DNA from 4 places in the Hymenobacter humi genome. Region 4 is predicted to be linked to each of the others. Evidence: riboswitches for the same ligand, from Rfam matches in the RefSeq annotation. Region 4 holds a riboswitch; each other region holds the start of a gene.
What was found. Region 4 has a riboswitch for fluoride ahead of ACFQT0_RS28765 (phosphatase PAP2 family protein). Riboswitches for the same ligand answer to the same signal wherever they lie in the genome.
Positions count from the first base shown of each region.

Region 1: it holds a riboswitch for fluoride, as region 4 does, so the genes downstream of both, ACFQT0_RS27950 (phosphatase PAP2 family protein) here and ACFQT0_RS28765 (phosphatase PAP2 family protein) in region 4, are expected to answer to the same signal.
Region 2: it holds a riboswitch for fluoride, as region 4 does, so the genes downstream of both, ACFQT0_RS28005 (hypothetical protein) here and ACFQT0_RS28765 (phosphatase PAP2 family protein) in region 4, are expected to answer to the same signal.
Region 3: it holds a riboswitch for fluoride, as region 4 does, so the genes downstream of both, ACFQT0_RS09505 (hypothetical protein) here and ACFQT0_RS28765 (phosphatase PAP2 family protein) in region 4, are expected to answer to the same signal.

Region 1 is NZ_JBHTEK010000004.1:26,824-33,825, forward strand. It holds gene ACFQT0_RS27935 (hypothetical protein) at 1-777, shown strand, start outside; gene ACFQT0_RS27940 (DUF3945 domain-containing protein) at 686-2,014, shown strand; gene ACFQT0_RS27945 (toprim domain-containing protein) at 2,118-4,214, shown strand; fluoride riboswitch at 5,166-5,238, shown strand; gene ACFQT0_RS27950 (phosphatase PAP2 family protein) at 5,388-5,978, shown strand; gene ACFQT0_RS27955 (zinc dependent phospholipase C family protein) at 6,042-7,002, shown strand, end outside.
Region 2 is NZ_JBHTEK010000004.1:37,135-44,136, reverse strand. It holds partial or broken gene ACFQT0_RS28025 (efflux RND transporter permease subunit) at 1-410, shown strand, start outside; partial or broken gene ACFQT0_RS28020 (efflux RND transporter permease subunit) at 484-2,235, shown strand; gene ACFQT0_RS28015 (efflux RND transporter permease subunit) at 2,466-3,230, shown strand; gene ACFQT0_RS28010 (YncE family protein) at 3,248-4,327, shown strand; gene ACFQT0_RS28005 (hypothetical protein) at 4,337-4,690, opposite strand; fluoride riboswitch at 4,840-4,912, opposite strand; gene ACFQT0_RS28000 (hypothetical protein) at 5,157-6,002, shown strand; gene ACFQT0_RS27995 (MFS transporter) at 6,069-7,002, shown strand, end outside.
Region 3 is NZ_JBHTEK010000001.1:1,665,384-1,672,385, forward strand. It holds partial or broken gene ACFQT0_RS09475 (efflux RND transporter permease subunit) at 1-672, shown strand, start outside; gene ACFQT0_RS09480 (TolC family protein) at 599-1,492, shown strand; gene ACFQT0_RS09485 (TolC family protein) at 1,426-1,932, shown strand; gene ACFQT0_RS09490 (hypothetical protein) at 2,014-2,340, opposite strand; partial or broken gene ACFQT0_RS09495 (efflux RND transporter periplasmic adaptor subunit) at 2,279-2,509, shown strand; gene ACFQT0_RS09500 (efflux RND transporter periplasmic adaptor subunit) at 2,646-3,257, shown strand; fluoride riboswitch at 3,617-3,692, shown strand; gene ACFQT0_RS09505 (hypothetical protein) at 3,749-4,003, shown strand; gene ACFQT0_RS09510 (chloride channel protein) at 4,000-5,055, shown strand; gene ACFQT0_RS09515 (universal stress protein) at 5,249-6,043, opposite strand; partial or broken gene ACFQT0_RS09520 (oleate hydratase) at 6,120-7,002, opposite strand, start outside.
Region 4 is NZ_JBHTEK010000004.1:145,382-152,383, reverse strand. It holds partial or broken gene ACFQT0_RS28795 (chloride channel protein) at 1-429, opposite strand, end outside; gene ACFQT0_RS28790 (universal stress protein) at 520-954, opposite strand; gene ACFQT0_RS28785 (fluoride efflux transporter FluC) at 983-1,153, opposite strand; gene ACFQT0_RS28780 (hypothetical protein) at 1,236-1,358, opposite strand; gene ACFQT0_RS28775 (hypothetical protein) at 1,404-1,706, opposite strand; gene ACFQT0_RS28770 (zinc dependent phospholipase C family protein) at 1,739-2,722, opposite strand; gene ACFQT0_RS28765 (phosphatase PAP2 family protein) at 2,786-3,208, opposite strand; fluoride riboswitch at 3,524-3,596, opposite strand; gene ACFQT0_RS28760 (hypothetical protein) at 4,547-5,167, opposite strand; gene ACFQT0_RS28755 (toprim domain-containing protein) at 5,197-6,471, opposite strand; gene ACFQT0_RS28750 (hypothetical protein) at 6,417-6,641, opposite strand; gene ACFQT0_RS28745 (DUF3945 domain-containing protein) at 6,745-7,002, opposite strand, start outside.

The DNA.
Region 1 (7,002 bases), 120 kb from region 4:
GAATCGGTTTTGTCGTCAGCTTACCGGCTTGGCGGTCTGCCAAAACCCGGTCAGGACTTCCTCGACGTGCAGCAGCCCACGCGGGTTGAGAAAATCGGGGACAATTGGAAGGTAGCTGAAATGGGCTCCGTTAAGTTCAGCGCCGAGCAGAAGCCGGCCCTCAACGTATATGGTGAGGCGACACCCCAAGCCCGCGAGCAAGCTGCGCTGACCACCGAGGCCGAAGGCCTGGCTAACGAGGCTACCATCACGACGGGCGCTACTCGTACCGAAGCAAAAGCCGACCTGGAGGAAATTGCTAACCGCGCCGAGCAAGGCCTGGATGCAGGCATGGCCGCTTACGCCGACGAGCAGCGCGACAAAGCCGCGACGCTCACCGACGACACGACTACGGCCCAGCAGCCCGCCGCCGAGCAGCAGGCCCCGGCCGCAACGCCGGCAGCACCCGGTGCCCCGGAGGCCCCCGCCACTGAGCCCGTTGGAGAGCTGCACATCCAATGGAAGCAGAAAGGCGACGAGGTAGCCCCGCTGCTCGAAATGCGTGCCTACCTCGACCAGCTCAAAGAGGCCGGAGTAGCCGTAGGCGCTATGAAGATGGAGCGCGGCGAGGATGGAAAGCTTACCGGCAGTTTCGGCGTGAGCTACGACCCGGAATCCAACAAGCTAGGCCAGGCTCGAAGCCACCTTGCAGGGCCTCAAACAAGTTGGCAACGGCCTAGAGGTGGTCGAAAAGCCGGGCCAGGCTTCCGCCCGTCGGCAGGAAGTCGGCTACGATGACGACTACGAGCCTCAGCGCAGCAAGCAGGTAAAAGAAGCTTTCGGTGTGAAGCAGTGGGACGCGCTGAGCGCCAACCTCACTGCCGTACCAAAAACGGCGCTGACCGTGCCGGAGCAGGTCCAGCAGAGCGCCGGTGAGCAGCGGGTAGAGCAGCTAGCCCAGGCGCAGGGCAAAACCAAGGAGCAGGTACTGAAGGAAGGAAAAAGCATCTTTGATATCGACACCAGCGGCAATCCCGCATCCGTGTTTCTAAAGAATTTTTACGCCCACCTCAACGGCAACCCCAAGACCCGGCAGACCTTGGAAGTTGATTATGATAAGACCCGCCAGCAGTTGCAGGCCCGCTTGCTGAAAAAGCCGGCTCCGCGCAGGCTCGACCAGGGCGACGACCAGGTGAAACAGGCTCCCCAGGGCCAGACGGCCAGCGGCCCCATAGCGCTCGCAGTAGCCGCCGCCACGCCGGCAGCACCAGGTGCCGCAGTGGCCCCGGAGCAGTCAGCCGCGGCGAAGGCCCCGACCTTGTTTCAAGCGGCCGACGTGCCGCAAAAAGTGCTGGCTTCGCTTGGCCTGAGCACCGCTGACCTAGAGCAGAAGGGCCAGCTTCAAAAGCTGCTGAGCGGCGAGAAAACCGACCTGCTATCTATGCAGGTAGCGGGCAAGGATGGGCAGGAAGCCGTGAAGTTTGAGGGTAAAATGGTGCTGCACCGCGAGGCCGACGGCACGGCCACCCTAAAAATTGAATTGCCCCAGGAGAAGCTCGTTATCCCGAACGAAATTGGCGGACAGCCCTTCACCCCGGAGCAGCGCCAGAAGCTCGAAACCGAGGGTAACGCGGGCCTCATTCGCGGCCTCAAGGACGAGAAGGGCCAGGAGTACAACGGCTACGTTTCAGTGGATAAAGCCATGAACAAAGTTGTCATTCTGCCAGAGAACAAAGTTACTTTGCATGACACCATCGCCGGAGTTAAGCTAACGAAAGAGCAGAGCCACGACCTGAAAGAAGGGAAGGCCGTGGACTTGTCTAACATGGCCAGCGCCGACGGAGGTAGAAAGTTCGATGGAACCGTGCAGGTAAACGCCGCCAAGGCGTGTATCGAAGTCCGGCCCGCCGCGCACGAGTTGCAGCAAGGCCAGAGCACCCGCGCCGAGCAGACGGTAAAAGGCACCACCCAGGCCGTAACCGTGGAAGCGCCGAAGGTGGAAGCTCCTAAAGTGCAGCGCGGACCGCGCCTCTAAAGTGCCGGCCGCAGTAGGCCGTTTTGCCCTCGTAGAAGCCCGAAAATGTGTTTTTCGGGCTTCTATCTTTTCCCCTTCACCCTAGCCCACCTATTGCACCATCATGGAACACGACCTGACTTTTCAGAAAATCAAGGAGCAAGTAGAACTCCCCGAACTGCTGACCCACTACGGCTATAACCTCAAAAAAGGGGAGGACTTAGGCAAAGGCAAATGGCACGTTTTCGAGGGGGATGATACGCTTGTGGTTTTCAAAGGGCGGGGTAACGATTGGATGTACTTTAACAGTCACGATGACCGCGACAAAGGCAGTGTCATCGACTGGATGAAAAACCGGGTGAACTCCGGCCGCATCGTGGGCATCGACCAGCAACCCGGCCGCAACGTCTGGCAGACTGTGAACGACCATTTCCGGGCCTACCTGAACTTGCCCGAAGACCAGCGGCCCAAGCTGGAATTACCTCCCATCAGCATAACTGCACCCGGCGAGAAATTCCACAGCATCTACACCAAAGACTGCCGGCCGCTGGAAAATACCGCCTACTTGGAAAGCCGAGGTATTACCAGAAGCACGATACAAAATCCGCAGTTTGCCGGTCGAATCCTAAACCAGCTGCACACCGTGCAGAAGGAAGGAATGCCGGCTAAGACATTCGTAAACACAGCTTTTCCGGCTTACCACGAGGGGCGCGTAGTGGGCTTGGAACTGAAAGGGGAGGGCTACAAGGGCCAGGCCCCGGAGAGCGAGTTTTCCCGCTCGTTGTGGCTGAGTAAGCTACCCGAAGGCCGGCCCGCCGCGCATATGGTAGTGGCAGAATCTGCGCTCGATGCGTTGTCATACGCGCAACTGCACCCCGGCGAGAAAGCCCTGTATGCGTCCACGGCGGGCGTACTCACTCAAAACAAGATTTTTGAGATGAAGCGCCTGCTCAGCGAGGAACGGATTCCGAGTATCAGGGCTGCCTTCGACAACGACACCCAGGGCCACCACTACGACACGCGCCTACTCGCTGGCTTCGCCAGTGAGCAAAACCCGATGAAAGTAGTCCGGGAGCATAAGCATCTGCTGACCGTCGAAGTCACGGCCACTAACCCGGCCGGGGTGCAGGCGCTGACCAACCACCTCAAAGCATACAACGACCAGACCGCCCGCCAGTACCGCGACCAGGCCGGCGAAACCAACACCCAGGCCGTGAGCCAGACCCTGCGCGACGAGATGATAAGCTCGACGAAGCTAGGCCCCAATACTTATCAGTTTCACGTTCCAATGAACCGCGAGGCGTTGGGGGCATTCAACCAGGGCGCGACGCAAAGCCTAGCCTTTGAGCATAAGATTGAAATCGTCAAGAGCCAGGGCAAGGATTGGAACCAGGACTTGAAGCAGGACCAGATGCAGCAGGTAGTGAAGCGGGAGCTTGGCCCGGTGGACGAAAACCAGTACGGCTTTGGAATGGACCACTGGAAAAATGAGCCCATAGAAGGCGTTGGCAAAATTACCGCGCAGCACCAGGCACAGGCCGAGGCCCGCGAGAGGGGAGAGCGACTGCTAACCGTGGAGTTTCGGGAGAGCCGGGATGAAATGTCCCAGCTCAGCACTTTGCAGCAGAACCTAGAGAAAGCGGGCCTGAGCATCGACCATTCGCTACGGTTGGAGGGTGCCCAGCCCCGCGAACTTGCTACCGAACTGACCTTGCGCTACCCGGTTGCTTCGGCCCAGCTCCCGGCCCTGAGTGCCGCCCTCGACGCACTGGCCACGAACCCCAAGGCCACGGTCATTGAGCCGGTGCAGGACCAAACGGAACGCCGGGAACTTGCCACCGCCCAGGAAATCGCACAGCAACAGAAGCGGGCGGAGCAGCAGCAGATACAGCCGAGTAATTCACCCAGTCAAGACCAGGCCCGGCGCGAGTTTATCGACGCGGCCGTGCCAGTGGCGCAATCGCTACGGGAAAACGGCGGAGGATTGCAGGCGGCCTACTTGCAACAGGTAAGCAAAAGCCTGCTCAAACAGCCGGAAATCAAACCACTGGACCAAGAGAATCTAGTTAAGGTACTGGCAAAGATTGACCAGGTGCCGGCTCTCAAAGACAGCCACAGCGTCGGCCAGCTACGCCAGGCCATGCAGGTACTCAATCCCCCAATCAAGCCGGAGCAGACGCAAACGCAGCAGCAGGAGCGCCGCCGCGGCCCCAAGCTTTAGGGTTCTGGTTAGCGGGGGCTGATTCCGCAGCGGGGGATAGGCAACGATGTAATCAGCGGCGTAGCCGGTTGCCGCTACCTGTTGGCCAAAGCATATCAGGCGTTCCCGGAAGCAGAGGCCCCACGGCGTTTGCGAATGCTGGATGCACTTGCTTAGTGCCTGCTTGTAGTCGTTGCCTAGCTCGTACTGGTTACCGTCCTCGTCAAGCACTACCCCGCGCTGCTCGTCATAAGGAAACGTGAATGAGTTGGCGAAAAACCCTTGTACTAACTGCTGGCCATTCGCTACTCGCTGCTGTACATCAGCAAAAAAATCCCATTCGTTTTTCATGATAGACCAGTGTTTGAATCAGTACAGCCCATACCCACGGTTTAACCCGCTAACGCATCAGTTCCGACTATAGGGCTAAAATTAGCATTAAAGCTCAATTCGGCAGCCCCTATATGCAGGAGCAGGGCAGCAGCAGGCGGTGCCGCAGGAACCCGAGCCGCCTAACTAGGGTCCCCTCAGGAAACGGAAAAAATCGCACGTTAAGGAAAGCGGGTTTCCGTGCTGCCTCGCCACCGCCGCCTCAACCGCCCTGACCGTTGCTATTTCTTTTCGCCCTCGGGAGGTGCCCATTCACGCCGACGGAGCCCGTGGGAAACGGGCCCGCTGCGGTAGGTTTCGTCCTAAAGACGGCAGTCCTGCGCCTATTACGAGCCGATAGCACCGCTAACTGTTCAACTTCTAACCAGGTAATACAAGCAGTCCGGCCTGATTAGGAACCGGCCTCCCACCAAATGGTTTGTCCCCAAGCAGTGCCCGATAAGTATGCTACCCCAGGGCCGCCAGGTAACACGTTCGATGGCAAATCTCCCGGCCGGAAAGTTTACTCCACAGCGCCACGTAAGCAGTCCTCAGCGGCATTTTCTTCGGCCTGCTATCATACCCGGTTTTATTTATCTTTGCACGGCATACGGTGATGGATTTCCACCGCGAACCGCCGGGGCCCGGGTCCTGCGCTGATGATTCCTACTGAAACGGACGGCCACGCGGGCCGCCCGGGTAGCTCATCGTATCGTTCGCTTTCGTGCATCTCGCCCTTCTTTTTTGCTGCCCGCGGCCCTGCCGCACCCGCTTTCCCCTTCTTTCCGCTTTTGCGTCCGCACCGGTGGGCCAACGGGCTGGCGTATGCGTGAGCTGCTGCAAGCCCTCGACACGCGCCTGCTGCTGTGGGCCAACGGCCACCACCACCCGCTTGGGGATGCGGTGATGTGGTGGGCCAGCCAAACCTTCACCTGGGTGCCCTTTTATGCCGCGCTGCTGGCGCTGCTGGCCGTGCGCTTTCGCCGCCGGGCGTGGCTGCTGCTGCCGCTGATTGCCGTGCTCCTCCTGCTCAGCGACCAGGTGGCCTCCGGCCTGTTCAAGCCCTGGTTTCAGCGGCTGCGGCCCAGCCACGAGCCGGCGCTGGCCGGGCAGCTGCGCTACCTGCACGCCTACCGGGGCGGCACCTACGGCTTCGTGTCTTCGCACGCCAGCAACGTGTTTGCCCTGGCGTTCTACCTCTACTTCACGGCCCGCCGGCAACTTCCCTGGCTGGCCGGGGTGCTGTTTCCCTGGGCCGCGCTGGTGGCCTACAGCCGGGTATACCTGGGCGTGCACTACCCTTCCGACGTGCTGGTGCCCGTGCTGGTGAGCCTGGTGCTTGCCTACGGGGTGAGCCGGCTGTACGCCTGGGGCGAAGCACGGCTGATGCCGCCCGTTCCGCCCCCACCAGCCTAGCAACGCGGGCCCGTCTCCGGCGGGGTGTCCCCTACGTTTTTCTTTTACCGTTTCCCGCTGTCCGTGTTTCCCTTTTCCATCCCGCGTCGTCTGTTTCTCGTCCTGCTGCTGCTGGCCGTGCCTTCCCTGCTGTTTGCCTGGGGCGCCTGGAGCCACCAGCGCATCAACCGCGCCGCCGTGCTGGCCCTGCCGCCGGAGCTGCGCACGTTCTTTTACAACCACGCCGACTTTGTGACGGAGGAGGCCGTGATGCCCGACGCGCGCAAGTTCGTGTTGCACGACCGGGCCGAGGGGCCGCGCCATTTCATCAACCTCGAAGCATACCCCGTGCCGCTGGACCAGCTGCCCCGCACGGCGGCCGAGGCGCGTAAGCTGTACGATGCGGCCACGCTGGCCAAAAACGGGACGCTGCCCTGGACCATTCAGGAGAACCTGGCGCAACTGACCCAGGCCATGAAAAACGGACGCAAAGACGAAATCCTGTTTCTGGCCGCCGACCTGGGCCACTACCTGGGCGATGCGCAAATGCCCCTGCACACGTCGGCAAACCACGACGGCCAGCTCACGGGCCAGACCGGCATCCACGCCTTCTTTGAAGGGCAGCTGCCCGAGCTGTTCGGCGCGGCCTACCGCTTCGACGTGGGCCCGGCCACGTACCTGCCCGACCCGGTGGCGGAAACCTGGCGTCTGCTGGCCGGGAGCTACGCCAGCGCCGACACGCTGCTGGCCGTGGAGCGGCAGCTGCAGGCCGCGGTGCCCGCAGCCGACCGCTACGAGCACGACGCGCAGGGCGCCATCCGCAAGACCCAGTTTAACGACGACTACCACGCTTCGGCCTACGCCACGCGCTACCACCAGGCCCTGGGCTCTTTCGTTGAGCGCCGGCTGCGGCTGGCCGTGCAGTCCACCGCCAACTTCTGGTTTACGGCCTGGGTGAACGCCGGCCGGCCCGACCTGCGCCGGCTGGACGCGGACTACGCCACGCGCAGCAACGCCCACAACCTGAAACACGAGCTGCGCCTGC
Region 2 (7,002 bases), 110 kb from region 4:
CCGAAGTGGTGCCGCAGCCGGTGCCCCGCCCCGGTGCCCCCGCGCCCGGCGCCAACGGCCAGGCCGGCAGCGCGCCGCCGCCCGCCGTGCCCGACCCGGCCGACTCGACCTACTTCCAGACCTACCGCAAGCCCATCCTGCTGGTGGCGCTGCTGCTGCTGGCGGCCGGCATCTTCGCCTACCAGCGGATGCAGACGGCGCTGTTTCCCGAAGTCACCTTTCCCAAAATCACCCTCATCGCCGACAACGGGCAGCAGCCCGTGGACCGGATGATGATAACCGTGACCAAGCCGCTGGAGTCGGCCGTGAAGCGGGTGAAGGGCGTGACCATCGTCAAGAGCAGCACCAGCCGCGGCTCCTGCGTGATTGAGGTGTACCTAACCTGGGACGTGGACGTGTACGCCACCAAAACGCAGGCTCGAAAGCCGCATCAACGAAATCAAGGGGCTGCTGCCGGCGGGCGTGACCATCTCCACCGAGGCCATGAACCAGTCGCTGTTTCCGGTGCTGGGCTACACGCTGGAAAGCAGCTCCCGCTCGCCCATTGCCCTGCGCGACGCGGCCAACCTGGTGGCCCGGCCCTTGTTTTCGCAGGTGCCCGGCGCCTCCAACGTGGTGGTGCGCGGCGGCAAGGCCAAGGAGTACGTCGTCATTCCCGACCCGGTGAAGCTCACGGCCCTGGGCATCCCGCCGGGCCAGCTGCTCACGGCCTTCGCCAACACCAACTTCGTGCTTAGCAACGGCAACCTGGCCAACTTCCGCCGGCTCTATCTCACGCTGACTGACACCCGCCTGGCCGATGTGCGCGACCTGGAAAACGTGGTGGTGCGCGCCGACGCCGGCCGCGTGGTGCACCTGCGCGACGTGGCCCGCGTGGACGTGCAGGAGCAGCAGGAGTTCGTCATCATCAACGCCAACGGCCACGACGCCGTGCTGGTGGACCTGGTGAAGCAGCAGGGCACCAACCTCGTGAACTTCGCCCGCGACGCCCACGTCAAGGCCGAAGAGGTGCAGCGCCTGCTGCCGCCGGGCATGAAGCTCAAGCCCTACTACGACCAGTCGGCGTTTGTCGGCGACAGCATCACCAGCGTGGTGCACAGCATCCTCGAAGGCCTGGCGCTGGCCATCCTGGTGATGATAGTGTTTCTGCGCTCCTGGCGGGCCAGCCTGGTGGTGCTGCTCACCATCCCGGTCACGGTCTGCTTCACGCTGCTGGTGCTTTACCTGGTGGGCATCACCATCAACATCATGTCGCTGGGCGCCATCGCGGCCTCGGTTGGCCTGATTATCGACGACGCCATCGTCATCATCGAGCAGATATACCGGGTGCACGAGGAGAACCCCGAGGAAAGCAAGTTCCGGGTGGTGCGCGAGGCCATCCGCGACCTGTTTCCGGCCATGGTGGCCTCCTCGCTGAGCACCATCGTCATCCACTTCCCCTTCCGGCTGATGAGCGGGCTGGCGGGCAGCTTCTTCAAGGAGCTGTCCGACACGATGCAGATTACCATGGTCTGCTCGTTTTTGGTGACCTGGCTGCTGCTGCCGGTGCTGCACCTGCTCATCGGCTACCGGGCCGGCAAGCAGGCCCACGCCCACAACGCGGCCCAGGAGCAGGCCGAAAAGCTGAGCTGGCTCACCGGGCTCTTTGCCCGGCCGGTGCTGGCCATTTTGTTCGTGGTGGTGCTGGCCGGCGGGGCCTACCTGGTGTCGGGCAAGCTCGAAACCGGCTTTTTGCCCGACCTCGACGAGGGCACCATCGTGCTCGACTACTACTCGCCGCCGGGCACCTCGCTGGAGGAAACCGACCGCATGCTGCGCCAGGCCGAGAAAATCATCATCGCCCACCCCGACGTGGAAAGCTACTCGCGCCGCACCGGCATCCGCATGGCCTTCCGCACGGTGCCGGCCAACTACGGCGACTACTCCATCCAGCTCAAAACCGACCATAAGCTCACCACCCCGCAGGTCATCAACCAGCTGCGCCAGCGCATCAACGCCACCCAGCCCGCGCTCACCATCGACTTCGGCCAGCGCATCGCCGACCTGTTGGGTGACTTGATGAGCACGCCCAGCCCCATCGAAATCAAGATTTTCGGCGACAACCAGGCCACCCTCGAAAAGCTGGCCCGCCAGGCCGGGCAGGTGCTGGAAAAGACGCCTGGCGTGGCCGACGTCGAGGACGGGCTGGTGGTGGCCGGCCCCGGCATCATCTTCCGGCCGGATTTGGCCAAGCTGGCCCAGTTCAAGCTCACGCCCACCGACTTCCAAACCCAGCTCAACGCCCTCACCGGCGGGGTGCCGCTGGTGGGCATCGGGGCCAGCCAGGGCAACGTCTCGCCCGCCCAGAGCGCCATGCTCGGCGGCGTGCAGGTGGGCCAGGTGCAGGACGGCGAGCAGATGCGCACCGTGCTGCTGCGCTTCGTGGACTTCCGCCAGAACTCCCTGGAGCAGCTCAAAAGCAGCTCATCTTCCTGCCCGACGGCACGGCCAAGCCGCTGGCCTTCTTCACGGCCATCGACGTGGAAGCCGGCGAGGTGGATTTGCGCCGCGAAAACCTCAAGTCGGCCGTGGTGCTCACCGCCCGCCTCAACGGCCGGGATTTGGGCAGCACGATTAAGGAGCTGCAGCAGCGCCTGGGCCAGCAGCTGCCCCTGCCGCCGGGCTACACCGTGGTCTACGGCGGGGCCTACGCCGAGCAGCAGTCCTCGTTCCGGGAGCTGGAGCTGATTCTGCTCACCGCCTCGCTGCTGGTGTTCACCGTGCTGCTGTTCCTGTTCCGGGAGTGGCTGATTTCGCTGCTCATCCTCTTCATCTCGGTGATGGGCATCACGGGCTGCCTGCTGGGCCTGTTTTTCACCGGCATCCCGCTGAACGTAAGCTCCTACACGGGCATCATCATGATTGTGGGCATCATCGCCGAAAACGCCATTTTCACCGTCAATCAGTTCTACGCCAGCCTGCGCGAGGGCGGCGACGTGGACCAGGCCATCCGCTTCGCCATTGCCCTGCGCATCCGCCCCAAGCTAATGACGGCAATCGGCGCCATCCTGGCCCTGATGCCGCTGGCCCTGGGCATTGGCCTGGGTGCGCAGATGCAGCAGCCGCTGGCCGTGTCGGTCATTGGCGGCTTTCTGGTGGCGCTGCCGCTGCTGCTCTTTGTGCTGCCCAGCGGCATGCGCCTGATTTACCACCGCCGCAGCGCCGCCCAGGAGCTGGCCGAGCGCGGCTGATTTATTGATTTTTCCTTATGAATAACGCACGTTTGGAGTTCTTCGTCGGCGCGGGAACACTGCTGCTGCTGGCCGGGGCCTGCCACTCCGATAACAAAGCCCAACAGGCCGCCGCACTTTCGCCCCGCGCCGCGCCGCTGCTGACGCTGGAACGCACCGTACCCCTGCCGCACGTGAAAGGCGGCTTTGACCTCATGGCCCTGGACGTGGCCGGCCAGCGGCTGTTCGTAGCTGCCGAAGACCACCACACCGTGGAAGTCATTGACGTGCGCCGCGGCCAGCCGCTGGCCAGCCTGCCCGGCTTCAACGAGCCCAAGTGGGTGGTGTACCGGCCCGAAGGCAACCGCCTGTTCGTCTCGACCGGGGGCGACGGCCGCGTGACGGAGCTGGACGGCACGACCTACCAGAAAGTACGCTCCTACGCCTTCCGCGAGGCCTGCAACAACCTGCGCTACGACAGCCTGACCCGGCAGCTCGTGGTGGGCGTGGGCAAAAGCTTCGGAGCCCTGGGCCTGATTGACGTGGCCCGCAACGTGAAGGTCGGCGAGATTCCGCTGGCCGGCTACGCCAAGCAGTTTGAGCTGGACGGCCCCCTTATCTACGTGAACGAGCCGGCCCTGAATCAGGTGGAAGTCATCGACCGCAGCACCGGCAAGCAAACGGCGGTGTGGCCCGTTACGGGCGCCACCCAAAATATTCCCATGGCGCTGGACCGGGGGCACCACCGGCTGTTTGTGGCCTGCGCGCCGGGGCGCTGGTGGTGTATTCAACCCCGGACGGGCGGCGCGTGGCCAGCCTGCCCATCCCGGCCGAAGCCGACGGCATCTACTACGACGCCCGCCGGGCCCGGCTCTACATCTCCTGCGGCGCCGGCAGCATCGCCGTGGTGCAGCAGCAGGCCCCCGACCGCTACCAGGTGCTGCAGCTGCTGCCCACGGTGCCGGGGGCGGGCACCTCGCTGTACTCGGCGGCCCTGGACGCGTACTTTCTGGCCACCCCGGAAGGGGCTGGAAAGGTGGCTTCCTCCGAGTCTACCGCGTAGCGAAGTAGCGGGCACCGCCTCAAGGGTGGGCCGTGGGGCCGGAATACCCGCGTAAGCCTCCGCTTTAGAGCACCAGACCGGGCAGCGGCAGCAAGAGCAGCGCCGCGCGTGCGGCGGGCCAGTCGTCGTGGTCCGGTTCCAGCACGCTGGCCAGCAGCAGGACCAGCCACGCCAGGCGCAGGTGCGGGGCCGCCCAGCTGAGCACCTGCACCGGGGGATGGGCCAGGGCGAAAGGCTGAGCAGCACCAGCACCAGGGCGACATGCCAGAGGACCATGGCCGCGGCGAGCCGCCACGGGTAGAGCAGTGCCCGCCGCTTGTCTTGGCGGGTGAGGCCGAGCCGGGTACTGGCGTAGTCGGCGGGGGCGGGCGGCCCCAGCCACGCCACCAGCCGGGGCCAGGCCGCGAGGCGGACCCACCAGCCCCAGCCGCGGGCTTTCCAGCCCCAGCGTTGGGCGTGGTGCCGGCCCGCGGCCCGCAGCGAGTGCAACAAACGTAAGACGGCGGGGGAAGGCAGCATGGCGAGGCGCGAACAGGAAAACTACCCCGGGAGCCCGGACGGGCCCCCAGCTAGGTAGGAATCATCAGCGCCAAGCCGGGACTTGGGCGGTTCGCGGTGGAAATCCATCACCGAATACTGTGGGCCGAAGATATCATAAACCTGCGAATTAGAAATGTCCCCGCCGAGGTAAACACCAAGGCCCGCCGCCCGTTGACCAGCACCAGTACCTTGTAGCCCATGAAATCCCTCATCCACTCAACGTCCTTTTCAAAGCGCCGGGGCGCCTGGCTGGCCGGTCTGAGCCTGGCCCTCTGGTTAAACGGCTGCGCGGTGGCAAAAATTGGCGAAGCCCGTGCCCAGGGCAGCCGGCGGGCCGAGGTCGAATGCGCCCCCGCCTCCCCCGCGACCATGCCCCTGCCGGGTCGGGTCCTGCCGCCCGAACAAGTGCTGGCCGACACCCTCTTGCGGGGCCAATTCACGCCCCCGCGCTGGAAGCGGCCAACCGCTTCGGCCTGCTGCCGGCCCTTCACCGCCTGGCGGCCGCGCCGGTGGGCTCCCTGGCCCGGCTGGGCGAGCGGCAGCGGGTGGGTGAGCAGCTCAGCGCGTTGGCGCTGGCCGTGAGCAGCACCGCCGCCGAGCTGGACTGCGAGGAAGAGCGGGCCGACCAGATTGCCGACTACCTGCTGGACCGCGCCAGCAGCCGGGTGCGCACCTTCACGCTGCTTTCCATTCTGCTCGGGGCCCTGGGCACGGTCGTCACGGGGGTGATGTCGCTGCTGGAAGTGCGCAAGTCGCTGTACCGGCCCATCGGCATTGCCTTTGGCCTGGCCGGGGCCACGCTTGGGCTGCTCACCTTGCGCACGTCGGAAGCGAGCGTGGATTTCCGGCACCGCCGCAATGCGTTGGCCGCCGTTGGCCGCGGTCCGGCCGCGACGCCGGTGTTTCCTACCGCCGTGTGGGCCCACCTGAACCAGCCCCACCCCGACGCCCCGGCCGCGCTTTCCCCGCGCCAAACGCTGCTGCAACGCTGGCAGACCACCGGCGAACTCGGGGCCAAGGACGAGGCGGATAAGCAGCGCCTGCTCCGCCTGCTCTTCGGGCCGGGCGGCACCTACAAAGCCAGCGAGCTGCGCATCCGGGCCAATTTTTACGACCAGCTCGAATCCAGTGTCGCCCTGATAAAACCCGACGTCTTCCTGCTCAGCCAGCAGGTGGCCGTCCTACCCTAAGTCCAGCCCCGGCCCCTGCTATGCTGCCAGGGGCCACGGCTTGCTTCACCTTTCCCCACCGCCCCGATGTCCCGTTTCCGCTACCTGACCCGCGCCGTGTGGCTGCTCTCGCTCATCAGCCTGTTCACGGACCTGGCCAGTGAGATGCTCTACCCGGTGATGCCGCTGTACCTGCAATCCATCGGCTTTTCGGTGTTTTTCATTGGCCTGCTCGAAGGCGTGGCCGAAGCCGTGGCCGGCTTGAGCAAGGGCTATTTCGGCCAATGGTCGGACCGGCTGGGGCGGCGCGTGCCCTTTGTGCAGTGGGGCTATGGGCTAAGCGCCCTGTCCAAGCCGCTGCTGGCGGTACTGGCCACCCCGGCCGGGGTGCTCCTGGCCCGCACCGTGGACCGGCTGGGCAAGGGCCTGCGCACCGGCGCGCGCGACGCCCTGCTCGCCGACGAAACCACGCCCGCCGACCGGGGCAAGGTGTTCGGCTTTCACCGTTCCATGGACACGCTGGGCGCGGTGTTTGGCCCGCTCGCGGCACTGGGCTGGCTGGCGGCGCATCCGGGGCAGTACCGGCCGCTGTTTCTGTGGGCCTTCGTGCCGGGCGTGCTGGCGGTGGGCCTCACCCTGGCACTGCGCGAGCGGCGGGCCGTGCCGTCGGGGCGGCCGGTGGTGCCGTTCTGGGCCTCGTTTCGCTACTGGCGGGCCGCGCCACTGCCTTACCGGCGGGTGGTGGGCGGGCTGCTGGTGTTTGCCTTGTTCAACAGCTCCGATGCCTTTTTGCTGCTGCTGGCCCGGCAGCGCGGCCTGTCGGCTACGGCCGTCATCGGCCTCTACATTCTCTACAACGTCACGTACGTGCTCAGCGCGTGGCCCCTGGGCTACCTGGCCGACCGCCTCGGGCCGCGCCGGCTGCTGGCCGCCGGCTTGCTGGTGTTTGCGGGGGTGTACGGCGGCATGGCGTTCGTGCGCGAAGGCTGGGCCTTCGCGGTGCTCTTTGGCTTGTATGGCC
Region 3 (7,002 bases), on a different contig from region 4:
CGCGACAATGCCCGCCGCCGCATCAACATTGGCGTGAACGTGCGCAATCGCGACGTGGAAAGCCTGGTCGACGACATTCAGCTCAAGCTTAAAGAAAAGCTGCAGCTGCCCACGGGCTACTCCATTGCCTACGGCGGCCAGTTTGAGAACCTGCAGCAGGCCAAGGCGCGGCTGCAGGTGGCCGTGCCGGTGGCCCTGCTGCTCATCTTTCTGCTGCTTTACTTTTCCTTCCAATCGGTGAAGCAGGCGGCGCTCATTTTTACGGGCATCCCGCTGGCGGCCATCGGCGGCATTATGGCCTTGTGGCTGCGCGGCATGCCGTTCAGCATCTCGGCGGGCGTGGGCTTCATTGCCTTGTTCGGGGTGGCGGTGCTCAACGGCATCGTACTGATTGCCAGTGTCAACGAGTTTGCCCGGGCCGGCGTGGTTTCGGTGCACAAGCGGGTGCTGCGGGCCACGGCCGAGCGGTTCCGGCCGGTGCTGCTCACGGCGGCGGTGGCCTCGCTGGGCTTTCTGCCCATGGCCCTCTCCAACATGGCCGGCGCCGAGGTGCAGAAACCCTGGCCACGGTGGTCATCGGGGGCTGATTTCGGCCACTTTGCTCACGCTGGTGGTGCTGCCGGTGCTCTACACCCTCTTCACCCGCGACGGCGAGCCCAGCCCCACCGATGAGGACGCCCAGCCCGAGTTGCAGCCGGTTGAGCCGGAGCCCCGGCTGGTCAGCCCCGGCCGCCTCGCGGGTCTGCTGCTCTTGGCCCTGGCTCTTACCGGATTGAGCCAGTCGGCCCGGGCGCAAGCCGTGCCCGCCAACCCACAGCCCGGCCTTCCGGGCGCCCCGCTCACCCTGGCCCAGGCCCTGCAAACGGGCCTGCAGCAAAGCCTGCTCGTGCAAAGCTCCACGCTGGAAGTGCAGCGCCAGCGCGCCCTGAGCCGCACCGGCTACGACGTGCCCCGCACGCTGGTCGATGTGCAGTACGGCCAAATCCAGGGCCCTTTCAACGACCGCAGCATCAACGTGATTCAGCAGACCTCGCTGCCGAGCGTGTACGCGGCCCAGCGCAAGCTTTTGGAGGGCCAGACCCTCACGGCCGAACAGCGGGTGCGACTGCAGCGCCGGTTGCTCACGCAGGACATCAGCGGGGCCTACTACCGCCTGCTCACCGACTACCGGCGCCTGCGCCTGCTGCGGCGGCAGGACAGCCTGTACCGCCGGGCCGCCCGCGCCGCCAGCATCCGCTACCGCACCGGCGAAACCAACCGCCTCGAGCAGGTGTCGGCCGCAGCCCGGGCCCAGGAGCTGCAAAACCGCCTGGCCACGCTCCAGACCCAGCTGCTGGTGCAGCGCCAGCAGCCTGGGCACGCTGCTCAACACCGGCGCCGCCATCAGCATCGACACCACGGCTCAGCCTGCTGGCCCCACTGGCTGTGGGCGATACAGCGGGCATTAGCGCCGCCACCAACCCCACGCTGGCCGTGCTGCAGCAGGAGCTGACGGTAAGCCAGCAACAAACCAAAGTGGAGCGCCTGCGCCGCCTGCCCGACATTCGGGCGGGCTATTTCAACCAGTCCATCAACCAGGAGGGCGGGTACCAGGTGGGGCAGCTGGGGCTGTCGCTGCCGCTGCTGGGCGGGGCACAGAAAAACCGCGTGGCCGCCGCCCGCATCGGCGAGCAGGTGGCCACGGCGCAGCTCACTTACGCCACGGCCCAGCCTGCAGGGCCAACTGCGTGGGCTGCGCCTGCAGCTGGCCCGCGCCCGCGCCTCGCTCACCTACTACGAGAAAACGGCTCTGCCCCAGGCCCGCCTCATGCTCGTCACCGCCGAAAAAAGCTTCCGGGCCGGCGACATCGACTACGTGACGTACGTGGTGAACACCGAGCCCGCGTGGCAAATCCAGGCTGCTTATCTCGACCAGGCCGGCCAATACAATGAGTTCGTCGTTGCGCTGCAGGCCCTTGCCGGCACCGATGACCAATAGCCCTTTCGGGCCTCTCCATTTCAGCTTTTCATGCGCTATTCTTCCTTGTTTTCGTTTCTTCCGCTCGCCTCGCGCGAGTCGTCTGTTGTTCCCGGCTCCGCGCGTAGGAGTTGGTCGGTGCTGGTGGTTTTGCTGCTGAGTGCCGGTGGCCTGCCCGCGTGCCAGAGCAAAAATGAGCCGGCCAAAGAGGCCGCGCCGGTGGCCGCTTCCGCCCCCGCGGCCCACGCAGGCGAGGTCACCATCAGCCCGGCCCAATACACCGCCGCGGGCATCGAGACGGGTGGCTTCACCCTCAAAAACATGACCTCCGACGTGCAGGCCAACGGCGTGGTGGACGTGCCCCCGCAAAACCACGTGTCCATCAGCGCGGTGCTGGGCGGCTACGTGCAGCAGGTGAAGGTGCTGCAGGGCCAGTTTGTGCGCAAAGGCACTGTGGTGGCCGTGCTGCGCCACCCCGACTACCTCAAGCTGCAGCAGGAATACCTGCAGGCCCGCGCCCGCCTGCAGTTTCTGCGGCAGGACCTGCAGCGCCAGCAAACCCTCGACGCCGAAGACGTGGGCGCCAAGCGCAAGCTGCAGCAGGCCCAGGCCGAGTACCAGACCGAGCAGGCCACCGAGCGCTCCCTGGCCGGCCAGCCTGCGCCTGCTGGGCCTCTCGCCCGAGCGCCTGCGGCCCAGTTCGCTCACGCCCAGCGTGGCGCTCACCACGCCCATCAGCGGCTACGTCAAGTCCGTGAGCATCAACCCCGGGCAGTTTGTGAACCCCCAGGACGTGCTGGTGGAAGTAGTAGACCGCACCGGCCTGCACCTGGAGCTGAAGGTGTTCGAGAAAGACATTGCCCGGGTGCAGAAGGGCCAGCGCGTGCTCTTCAAAATCCCGAACAGCGGCGTAGCCCAGGAGCAGGAAGCCGAGGTATTCCTGGTGGGCCAGGCCTTCGACGACGATGCCCGCACGGTGCGCGTGCACGCCCACTTGCACAAGCCCTCGGGTATGCTGCCCGGCCAGTACGTGGCCGCCCACATCCAGACGGCCGGAGCCCGGCACCGCACCCTGCCCGAAGAAGCCGTGATTCAGGCCGGAGAGGTGAGCTACATCTTCGCCCGGCAGGGCAGGGGCGCCAGCGGCTACCGCTTCCGCCGCTACAAAGTGCAGACCGGCCCGGCCCAGGATGGCGACGTGACCATCACCCCGCTCGAGGCCCTGCCCGATACCACGCAACTGGTGCGGCGCGGCGCCTATTTCCTGGAAGCCGAGCTCAGCAAAGGCCAGGACGAGTAGCTGTCGGCGTTTGGGAAGCTACTTGGTTTAGCTCAATTAATCGGATTCAAGGTCCGTGTATTCGATTGGCCTCACCCCCGCCTATCTCCGGGGTGAGGGGGCCGGAAGATTGTAGCGCGGACTCTGTAGTCCGCGTCCCCGGCGGAAACCCGAACGACACCCAAACGGCGCGGGGACGCGGACTACAGAGTCCGCGCTACACTCGTTTGGCTCCCCTCTCTTTTGGAGAGGGGCCGGGGGTGAGGTTCCGGCCGGGGGTGAGGCGTAACCAGTACACCGACTTTGAAGCTGCTCTAAGCAGGGCCAAGCCCGACAACAACCCCAATTGCGCAGCCGAACAATAAGCGCCTACTTTTGCTCCCGCAACTGGTGATGGGGTACCACCACGAACCGCCGGGGCCTCCGGGCCCATGAGCTGATGACTCCTACTTACACCATGGCCGCCCGCCACCGTGGGGCGGCCGTATGTTCGGTCATTCACTGCGCTGCTCATGGCATTTGGCTCTTCTGGTTTTGGTCGTCGTTTCGAGGTGCTGGGGCAGGCGCCGTACCTGGTTTTTCTGCTTCGCTGGCTGCTGATTTGCGCGGTGGTGGGCGTGCTGGTCGGGTCGGCGTCGGCGTTTTTTCTGCTGTCGCTTGATTGGGTGACGGACTGGCGTGAAAGTCACGCCTGGGTTATCTGGCTGCTGCCGGTGGGGGCTTCATCATCGGGGCCAGCTACCATTACCTGGGCCAGAGCGTGGTGAAAGGCAACAACTTGCTCATCGACGAAATCCACAACCCGCGCACCACCATTCCGCTGCGCATGGCGCCGCTGGTGCTGTTTGGCACGCTGGCCACGCACTTGTTTGGGGGCTCAGCAGGCCGCGAGGGCACGGCCGTGCAAATGGGCGGCGCGCTGGCCGACCAGCTCACGCGCCTTCTGGGGCTGCGGCCCCGCGACCGTAAGATTCTGCTCATTGCGGGCATCAGCGCCGGATTTGCGTCGGTGTTTGGCACGCCGCTGGCCGGGGCGGTTTTTGGGCTCGAAGTATTTCTGATTGGCTCAATTCGCTACGACGCCATTGTGCCGAGCTTCCTGGCGGCCGTCGCGGCCGACCTTGTGACCAAGGCCTGGGGCGTGGGCCACACGGCTTACCCGCAGCTGGAGGTGCCGCCCATCTCGCCGGGCGGGCTGCTGCTCACGGTAGGCTGCGGCATTTTGTTTGGGCTCACGGCCCGCGGCTTTGCCACGCTCACGCACCAGGTCGGGCACGTTTTCAAGCGCATTGCCTATCCGCCGATGCGGCCCGTGGTGGGCGGCGTGCTGGTGGCGCTGGCCGTGGCCGCGCTGGGCACCACTAAGTACATTGGGCTGGGCATCCCCACCATTGTGGCGGCATTTCAGGCTCCGCTGCCGCCGCAGGATTTTCTGCTCAAGCTGCTGCTTACGGCCCTCACGCTGGGCTGCGGCTTCAAGGGCGGGGAGGTCACGCCGCTGTTCTTTATCGGGGCGGCGCTGGGCTCGGCGCTGGCGCTGGTGGTGCCGCTGCCGGTGGCGCTGCTGGCAGCCATGGGCTTCGTGGCGGTATTCGCGGGCGCGGCCAATACCCCGCTGGCCTGCACCTTCATGGGGCTGGAGCTCTTTGGGGCCCACGCGGGCGTGTACCTGGGGCTGGCGTGCGCCGCGGCCTACCTGTTTTCGGGCCACACCGGCATTTATTCAGCTCAGGTTATCGGGCACGCCAAGCACCTGCGCTTTGGACGAGAGCAGGGCCGGCAGCTGGGCGAAATCCCGGAGCACCGCAAAAAAGGGTAAGAGCGGGTTTGGTTTTTTTGGTTTTTGGACTGAGGTAGAGACGCAATATTTTGCGTCTCTTCGTTGAACGACACCCACGCGGTGCACACGACGAGACGCAAAATGTTGCGTCTCTACTTCGTTCTAGCTTTCCAGCTCAACTTTTAAGGAGTTGTTTTTTTCAGCCCAACCCGCGCTCGCCGAGGTGGGGCGGCTAGTCCAGCGAGGGCAGGAGCAGGACCGGAATCAGGCTTTCGTTTATGACCCGGGTCGTCACGCTATTGCTGGCAAACAGGCTGCCGAGCCGCCGGTGGTGGCGCACGATGAGCACCAGCAGGTCGGCGTCGAGCTCGGCCGCGCCCTGCAGGATGCCCTCGGCTACGTCGGCCTGATGCACGATTTTGCGGGGGCTGCCTTCGGGCACGTGCACCAGGCCGCTGTGGCACACCGAGAACTGGGCGCGGTGCCCAATCACGGCGTCCGGGTTGGTCTCGTCGGTGACGTGCACGACGGTGAGCCGGGCGGGCAGGCGCTCGAGCAGCTGCCGCACAATGCCGTGATGGTGGTCAACGTGGAAATCCCGGCCATCCACGGCCAGGGCCAGCCGGCGCGGCAGAACGTTGCCCCAGCCCGCCGTGGGCACCAGCAGCAGGGGATAAGGCGCAACGCGCAGCAGGTTTAGGGCCGCGGCGCTCACGGCTTCCTCCAGCTCGTCGGTCGGGTCGGGGCGCGCCATTATCATCAGTTCCGGCTCCTGCTGGCGTATGAGCTCGGCCGCGGCCCCCGTGAGAAATGTTTCGGCTACCTGCACCTGCGTGGGCAGGGCCGGCGCAGCCTGGCGGCGCGACGAAGCCCAGGAGTGAGCGGCAGCGGACGAAAGGAATTCGTCGTGGTTGGCGTGCACGCGCACCACGTGGGCCTGCAGCGGCGCGGCCAGTTCGGTGGCGTAGGCCAGGGCGCGGTCGGGCGCGGTCAGGGTGTCGGTAAGTACAACAATGGCAGGAGTCATAAGCAGGAGGAAAAGGAGAGGTGAAAAGTGTTGGAATAGCCGGGGCGGTTGCTGGTAAGGTGGGGCAGGAGGGGGCTCAACGGTTCAGGGCTTTCATGGCGTGGTAGAGCACCTTCACGTCGTGCTGGCCTTTGTAGACGGGCGGCGGCGCTTTGTCGAGCTTTAGCAGCTCGTACACCGCCATCTGGGCCGAGCGCACGGAGTATTCGATGGTGAACACCACGTCGTCGGGGATTTCGGTGAACTGGCCCAGGAAGGCGAAATTGGTCGAGCCCTTGGGCACCACCGCCGGCCGGTCGCCGGCCGTCCGGGTCAGAAACGGGCTGGTGATGAAAGGCAGCAGGCACGGAATGCAGTTGGCGGCGGCCACCAGCGCCGGCAGCTGCTCGGTGAAGTGCAGGTGGTGGAGTACTTCGGTCAGGATTTCCTCGCCCGTGCAGTCGCACATTTTCTTTTTCACGTAGTCGCCCACCCGGTCCGGAAACAGGCCGTAGCCCCAGAACACGGTCACGTCGGCGGGCTGATTGGGGAAGTGCGGCTGGTAGGGCAGCGCCACCGACAGCAGCCACTCGAGTCCACGAGCGAAACCAGGGCCCCGGTGCCGGCACTGTTGCCCGAGAAATTGGCCATCAAATCGAAAAACTGGGTGCCCTGGCAGGTGACCGTAAACGACTCCCAGGTGGACTCGTCGGGGCGGCCGTTGAAGACGTGGGGCCGGCCAAAGTCGGGGTACTTGCGGGCCACGGTTTTCCACAGGTTCCAGGCCCCGTCTACCCGGGTGGTGTTCACCGATGGGGCGGCCTTCATCGAGCCCAGCGTGGTGTTGGACGCCATCGAGCCGTTGGTCATCAGCACCAGGTCCTGGGGCTGCACGGTCTGGGTTTCGGGCAGCTGGTTGTGCAGGTAGCGAATGGCCACCACTGTTTTCGTTTCGGGGTTTGGCGCAAAGGTCAGGTCGG
Region 4 (7,002 bases):
GATGAGCAGCAGCTTGCGGTCGCGGGGCCGCAGCCCCAGCAGGCGGGTGAGCTGGTCGGCCAGGGTGCCGCCCATCTGCACCGCCGTGCCCTCCCGGCCCGCCGAGCCGCCGAACAGGTGGGTGGCCAGCGTGCCGAAGAGCACGAGTGGGGCCATGCGCAGCGGGATGACCTTACGGGGGTTGTGAATCTCGTCGATGAGCAGGTTGTTGCCCTTCACCACGCCCTGGCCCAGGTAGTAGTAGCTGGCCCCGATGACGAAGCCGGCGGCCGGCAGCAGCGCAATAACCCACCGGTGGGCTTCGCGCCAGGTGGTAATCCAGTCCAGGGCGAGCAGGAAGCCGGCCGAGGCGGTGCCCACCAGCAGGCCCACGCCGGCGCATATCAGCAGCCAGCGGCCCAGAAACAGCAGGTGGGGGACCTGGTCCATGGCCAGCACGGGCCGAAAGAGCGCAAGACGGGGAGGGCGAAAGGCCACAGCAGAAAGGGGGATTAGCAGCGTGATAAAATGAAGTGGGGGCTAGCGCAGCGGCACCACCAGCACGGGGCAGTGGGCGCGCTCCATCAGGTGCTCGGCCGCGCCGCCCAGCAGCAGGCCCAGCAGGCCGTGCCGGCCCTGGGTGCCGACCACCAGCAGGTCCGCCGGCCAGGCTTCCACGGTGGCCAGCACCTGCTCGGCGGGCGAGCCCCAAGGCAGAAAGCGGGTGAGCGGCAGCCCGGGCGAGGCCAGTGCCGCGAGCTGGTCGAGCAGCTCCTCGCCGCGGGCCAGCAGCAAGGCCTCCGCTTCCGGGTGGGTCTGGCCGGCGTCGATGTTGCCGATGGCCAGGGCCTCGTCCAGCACGCACACGAAAGCCGCCTCCGCGCCGAGGGCGGCGGCCAGGTCCAGCCCGGCCCGCGCGGCGTGGTAGGCCTGCGGGCTGGCATCGGCGTAAATCAGAATCTTGTGGTACGGCATGGCGAGAGGAGATAAGGCCCGGGTGGAATTAAACAAACCGCGCCAGCCACAGCCCGGCGAAGGCGGCCACCATGCCCACCAGCACGCTGCCGGCCGCGTAGGCGAAGAGCAGCAGCAGTTCGTGGGTGCGGGCCAGCGTCACGCTCTCGTAGGCGAACGTGGAAAACGTGGTGAAGCCCCCGCAGAAGCCCGTGGTCAGAAACAGCCGCCAGGCCAGCGGGCGGCGGTGTGCCGCTCAAAGAAGCCCAGCAGCAGGCCGATGAGCAGGCAGCCGCTGACGTTCACCAGGAAGGTGCCCAGGGGAAGCCCACCGGCACGTAGCGCAGAAAGTACTGCTGCACCCAGTAGCGGCTCACGGACCCCAGCAAGCCTCCCAGCCCAATCACTAACACCGAACGGTTCATAAAACGTGCTGAAGAGGTGCAGATAAGATAGAGGCTTGGTTTAGGTCAATCGGGCCAGCCAAAGCCCCCGGCGGCCAGCAGCAGCCCCACCAGCAGGCTGCCCAGGCCGTAGAGCAGGATGGTGCCCCCGCCCAGGTGGCGAAACAGGCCCTCGTAGACCACGTGAAAGAACGCCGTAAAGCTGACGATGCCCAGCACGTAGAAGGGCAGCCTGGGCCCCAGCGCGGCCAGCCGGCGGTCGTACACGCCGAGGACGAAGCCGAACAGCAGGCAGCTGCCCCACACCATCAGCAACGTATCCAGGGGCAACCCGCCGGGCAGCAGGGGCAGGGTAGAAAGAGCAGTCATGGGGGCGCATCGCTAAAATTCCGGGTTGGTTTTCAGGTCCACCGCCCCTTTTTCAGCAGGCGCAGCTCGTGTTTCAGGTTGTGGGCGTTGCTGCGCGTGGCGTAGTCCGCGTCCAGCCGGCGCAGGTCGGGCCGGCCGGCGTTCACCCAGGCCGTAAACCAGAAGTTGGCGGTGGACTGCACGGCCAGCCGCAGCCGGCGCTCAACGAAAGAGCCCAGGGCCTGGTGGTAGCGCGTGGCGTAGGCCGAAGCGTGGTAGTCGTCGTTAAACTGGGTCTTGCGGATGGCGCCCTGCGCGTCGTGCTCGTAGCGGTCGGCTGCGGGCACCGCGGCCTGCAGCTGCCGCTCCACGGCCAGCAGCGTGTCGGCGCTGGCGTAGCTCCCGGCCAGCAGACGCCAGGTTTCCGCCACCGGGTCGGGCAGGTACGTGGCCGGGCCCACGTCGAAGCGGTAGGCCGCGCCGAACAGCTCGGGCAGCTGCCCTTCAAAGAAGGCGTGGATGCCGGTCTGGCCCGTGAGCTGGCCGTCGTGGTTTGCCGACGTGTGCAGGGGCATTTGCGCATCGCCCAGGTAGTGGCCCAGGTCGGCGGCCAGAAACAGGATTTCGTCTTTGCGTCCGTTTTTCATGGCCTGGGTCAGTTGCGCCAGGTTCTCCTGAATGGTCCAGGGCAGCGTCCCGTTTTTGGCCAGCGTGGCCGCATCGTACAGCTTACGCGCCTCGGCCGCCGTGCGGGGCAGCTGGTCCAGCGGCACGGGGTATGCTTCGAGGTTGATGAAATGGCGCGGCCCCTCGGCCCGGTCGTGCAACACGAACTTGCGCGCGTCGGGCATCACGGCCTCCTCCGTCACAAAGTCGGCGTGGTTGTAAAAGAACGTGCGCAGCTCCGGCGGCAGGGCCAGCACGGCGGCGCGGTTGATGCGCTGGTGGCTCCAGGCGCCCCAGGCAAACAGCAGGGAAGGCACGGCCAGCAGCAGCAGGACGAGAAACAGACGACGCGGGATGGAAAAGGGAAACACGGACAGCGGGAAACGGTAAAAGAAAAACGTAGGGGACACCCCGCCGGAGACGGGCCCGCGTTGCTAGGCTGGTGGGGGCGGAACGGGCGGCATCAGCCGTGCTTCGCCCCAGGCGTACAGCCGGCTCACCCCGTAGGCAAGCACCAGGCTCACCAGCACGGGCACCAGCACGTCGGAAGGGTAGTGCACGCCCAGGTACACCCGGCTGTAGGCCACCAGCGCGGCCCAGGGAAACAGCACCCCGGCCAGCCAGGGAAGTTGCCGGCGGGCCGTGAAGTAGAGGTAGAACGCCAGGGCAAACACGTTGCTGGCGTGCGAAGACACGAAGCCGTAGGTGCCGCCCCGGTAGGCGTGCAGGTAGCGCAGCTGCCCGGCCAGCGCCGGCTCGTGGCTGGGCCGCAGCCGCTGAAACCAGGCTTGAACAGGCCGGAGGCCACCTGGTCGCTGAGCAGGAGGAGCACGGCAATCAGCGGCAGCAGCAGCCACGCCCGGCGGCGAAAGCGCACGGCCAGCAGCGCCAGCAGCGCGGCATAAAAGGGCACCCAGGTGAAGGTTTGGCTGGCCCACCACATCACCGCATCCCCAAGCGGGTGGTGGTGGCCGTTGGCCCACAGCAGCAGGCGCGTGTCGAGGGCTTGCAGCAGCTCACGCATACGCCAGCCCGTTGGCCCACCGGTGCGGACGCAAAAGCGGAAAGAAGGGGAAAGCGGGTGCGGCAGGGCCGCGGGCAGCAAAAAGAAGGGCGAGATGCACGAAAGCGAACGATACGATGAGCTACCCGGGCGGCCCGCGTGGCCGTCCGTTTCAGTAGGAATCATCAGCGCAGGACCCGGGCCCCGGCGGTTCGCGGTGGAAATCCATCACCGTATGCCGTGCAAAGATAAATAAAACCGGGTATGATAGCAGGCCGAAGAAAATGCCGCGAGGACTGCTTACGTGGCGCTGTGGAGTAAACTTTCCGGCCGGGAGATTTGCCATCGAACGTGTTACCTGGCGGCCCTGGGGTAGCATACTTATCGGGCACTGCTTGGGGACAAACCATTTGGTGGGAGGCCGGTTCCTAATCAGGCCGGACTGCTTGTATTACCTGGTTAGAAGTTGAACAGTTAGCGGTGCTATCGGCTCGTAATAGGCGCAGGACTGCCGTCTTTAGGACGAAACCTACCGCAGCGGGCCCGTTTCCCACGGGCTCCGTCGGCGTGAATGGGCACCTCCCGAGGGCGAAAAGAAATAGCAACGGTCAGGGCGGTTGAGGCGGCGGTGGCGAGGCAGCACGGAAACCCGCTTTCCTTAACGTGCGATTTTTTCCGTTTCCTGAGGGGACCCTAGTTAGGCGGCTCGGGTTCCTGCGGCACCGCCTGCTGCTGCCCTGCTCCTGCATATAGGGGCTGCCGAATTGAGCTTTAATGCTAATTTTAGCCCTATAGTCGGAACTGATGCGTTAGCGGGTTAAACCGTGGGTATGGGCTGTACTGATTCAAACACTGGTCTATCATGAAAAACGAATGGGATTTTTTTGCTGATGTACAGCAGCGAGTAGCGAATGGCCAGCAGTTAGTACAAGGGTTTTTCGCCAACTCATTCACGTTTCCTTATGACGAGCAGCGCGGGGTAGTGCTTGACGAGGACGGTAACCAGTACGAGCTAGGCAACGACTACAAGCAGGCACTAAGCAAGTGCATCCAGCATTCGCAAACGCCGTGGGGCCTCTGCTTCCGGGAACGCCTGATATGCTTTGGCCAACAGGTAGCGGCAACCGGCTACGCCGCTGATTACATCGTTGCCTATCCCCCGCTGCGGAATCAGCCCCCGCTAACCAGAACCCTAAAGCTTGGGGCCGCGGCGGCGCTCCTGCTGCTGCGTTTGCGTCTGCTCCGGCTTGATTGGGGGATTGAGTACCTGCATGGCCTGGCGTAGCTGGCCGACGCTGTGGCTGTCTTTGAGAGCCGGCACCTGGTCAATCTTTGCCAGTACCTTAACTAGATTCTCTTGGTCCAGTGGTTTGATTTCCGGCTGTTTGAGCAGGCTTTTGCTTACCTGTTGCAAGTAGGCCGCCTGCAATCCTCCGCCGTTTTCCCGTAGCGATTGCGCCACTGGCACGGCCGCGTCGATAAACTCGCGCCGGGCCTGGTCTTGACTGGGTGAATTACTCGGCTGTATCTGCTGCTGCTCCGCCCGCTTCTGTTGCTGTGCGATTTCCTGGGCGGTGGCAAGTTCCCGGCGTTCCGTTTGGTCCTGCACCGGCTCAATGACCGTGGCCTTGGGGTTCGTGGCCAGTGCGTCGAGGGCGGCACTCAGGGCCGGGAGCTGGGCCGAAGCAACCGGGTAGCGCAAGGTCAGTTCGGTAGCAAGTTCGCGGGGCTGGGCACCCTCCAACCGTAGCGAATGGTCGATGCTCAGGCCCGCTTTCTCTAGGTTCTGCTGCAAAGTGCTGAGCTGGGACATTTCATCCCGGCTCTCCCGAAACTCCACGGTTAGCAGTCGCTCTCCCTCTCGCGGGCCTCGGCCTGTGCCTGGTGCTGCGCGGTAATTTTGCCAACGCCTTCTATGGGCTCATTTTTCCAGTGGTCCATTCCAAAGCCGTACTGGTTTTCGTCCACCGGGCCAAGCTCCCGCTTCACTACCTGCTGCATCTGGTCCTGCTTCAAGTCCTGGTTCCAATCCTTGCCCTGGCTCTTGACGATTTCAATCTTATGCTCAAAGGCTAGGCTTTGCGTCGCGCCCTGGTTGAATGCCCCCAACGCCTCGCGGTTCATTGGAACGTGAAACTGATAAGTATTGGGGCCTAGCTTCGTCGAGCTTATCATCTCGTCGCGCAGGGTCTGGCTCACGGCCTGGGTGTTGGTTTCGCCGGCCTGGTCGCGGTACTGGCGGGCGGTCTGGTCGTTGTATGCTTTGAGGTGGTTGGTCAGCGCCTGCACCCCGGCCGGGTTAGTGGCCGTGACTTCGACGGTCAGCAGATGCTTATGCTCCCGGACTACTTTCATCGGGTTTTGCTCACTGGCGAAGCCAGCGAGTAGGCGCGTGTCGTAGTGGTGGCCCTGGGTGTCGTTGTCGAAGGCAGCCCTGATACTCGGAATCCGTTCCTCGCTGAGCAGGCGCTTCATCTCAAAAATCTTGTTTTGAGTGAGTACGCCCGCCGTGGACGCATACAGGGCTTTCTCGCCGGGGTGCAGTTGCGCGTATGACAACGCATCGAGCGCAGATTCTGCCACTACCATATGCGCGGCGGGCCGGCCTTCGGGTAGCTTACTCAGCCACAACGAGCGGGAAAACTCGCTCTCCGGGGCCTGGCCCTTGTAGCCCTCCCCTTTCAGTTCCAAGCCCACTACGCGCCCCTCGTGGTAAGCCGGAAAAGCTGTGTTTACGAATGTCTTAGCCGGCATTCCTTCCTTCTGCACGGTGTGCAGCTGGTTTAGGATTCGACCGGCAAACTGCGGATTTTGTATCGTGCTTCTGGTAATACCTCGGCTTTCCAAGTAGGCGGTATTTTCCAGCGGCCGGCAGTCTTTGGTGTAGATGCTGTGGAATTTCTCGCCGGGTGCAGTTATGCTGATGGGAGGTAATTCCAGCTTGGGCCGCTGGTCTTCGGGCAAGTTCAGGTAGGCCCGGAAATGGTCGTTCACAGTCTGCCAGACGTTGCGGCCGGGTTGCTGGTCGATGCCCACGATGCGGCCGGAGTTCACCCGGTTTTTCATCCAGTCGATGACACTGCCTTTGTCGCGGTCATCGTGACTGTTAAAGTACATCCAATCGTTACCCCGCCCTTTGAAAACCACAAGCGTATCATCCCCTCGAAAACGTGCCATTTGCCTTTGCCTAAGTCCTCCCCTTTTTTGAGGTTATAGCCGTAGTGGGTCAGCAGTTCGGGGAGTTCTACTTGCTCCTTGATTTTCTGAAAAGTCAGGTCGTGTTCCATGATGGTGCAATAGGTGGGCTAGGGTGAAGGGGAAAAGATAGAAGCCCGAAAAACACATTTTCGGGCTTCTACGAGGGCAAAACGGCCTACTGCGGCCGGCACTTTAGAGGCGCGGTCCGCGCTGCACTTTAGGAGCTTCCACCTTCGGCGCTTCCACGGTTACGGCCTGGGTGGTGCCTTTTACCGTCTGCTCGGCGCGGGTGCTCTGGCCTTGCTGCAACTCGTGCGCGGCGGGCCGGACTTCGATACACGCCTTGGCGGCGTTTACCTGCACGGTTCCATCGAACTTTCTACCTCCGTCGGCGCTGGCCATGTTAGACAAGTCCACGGCCTTCCCTTCTTTCAGGTCGTGGCTCTGCTC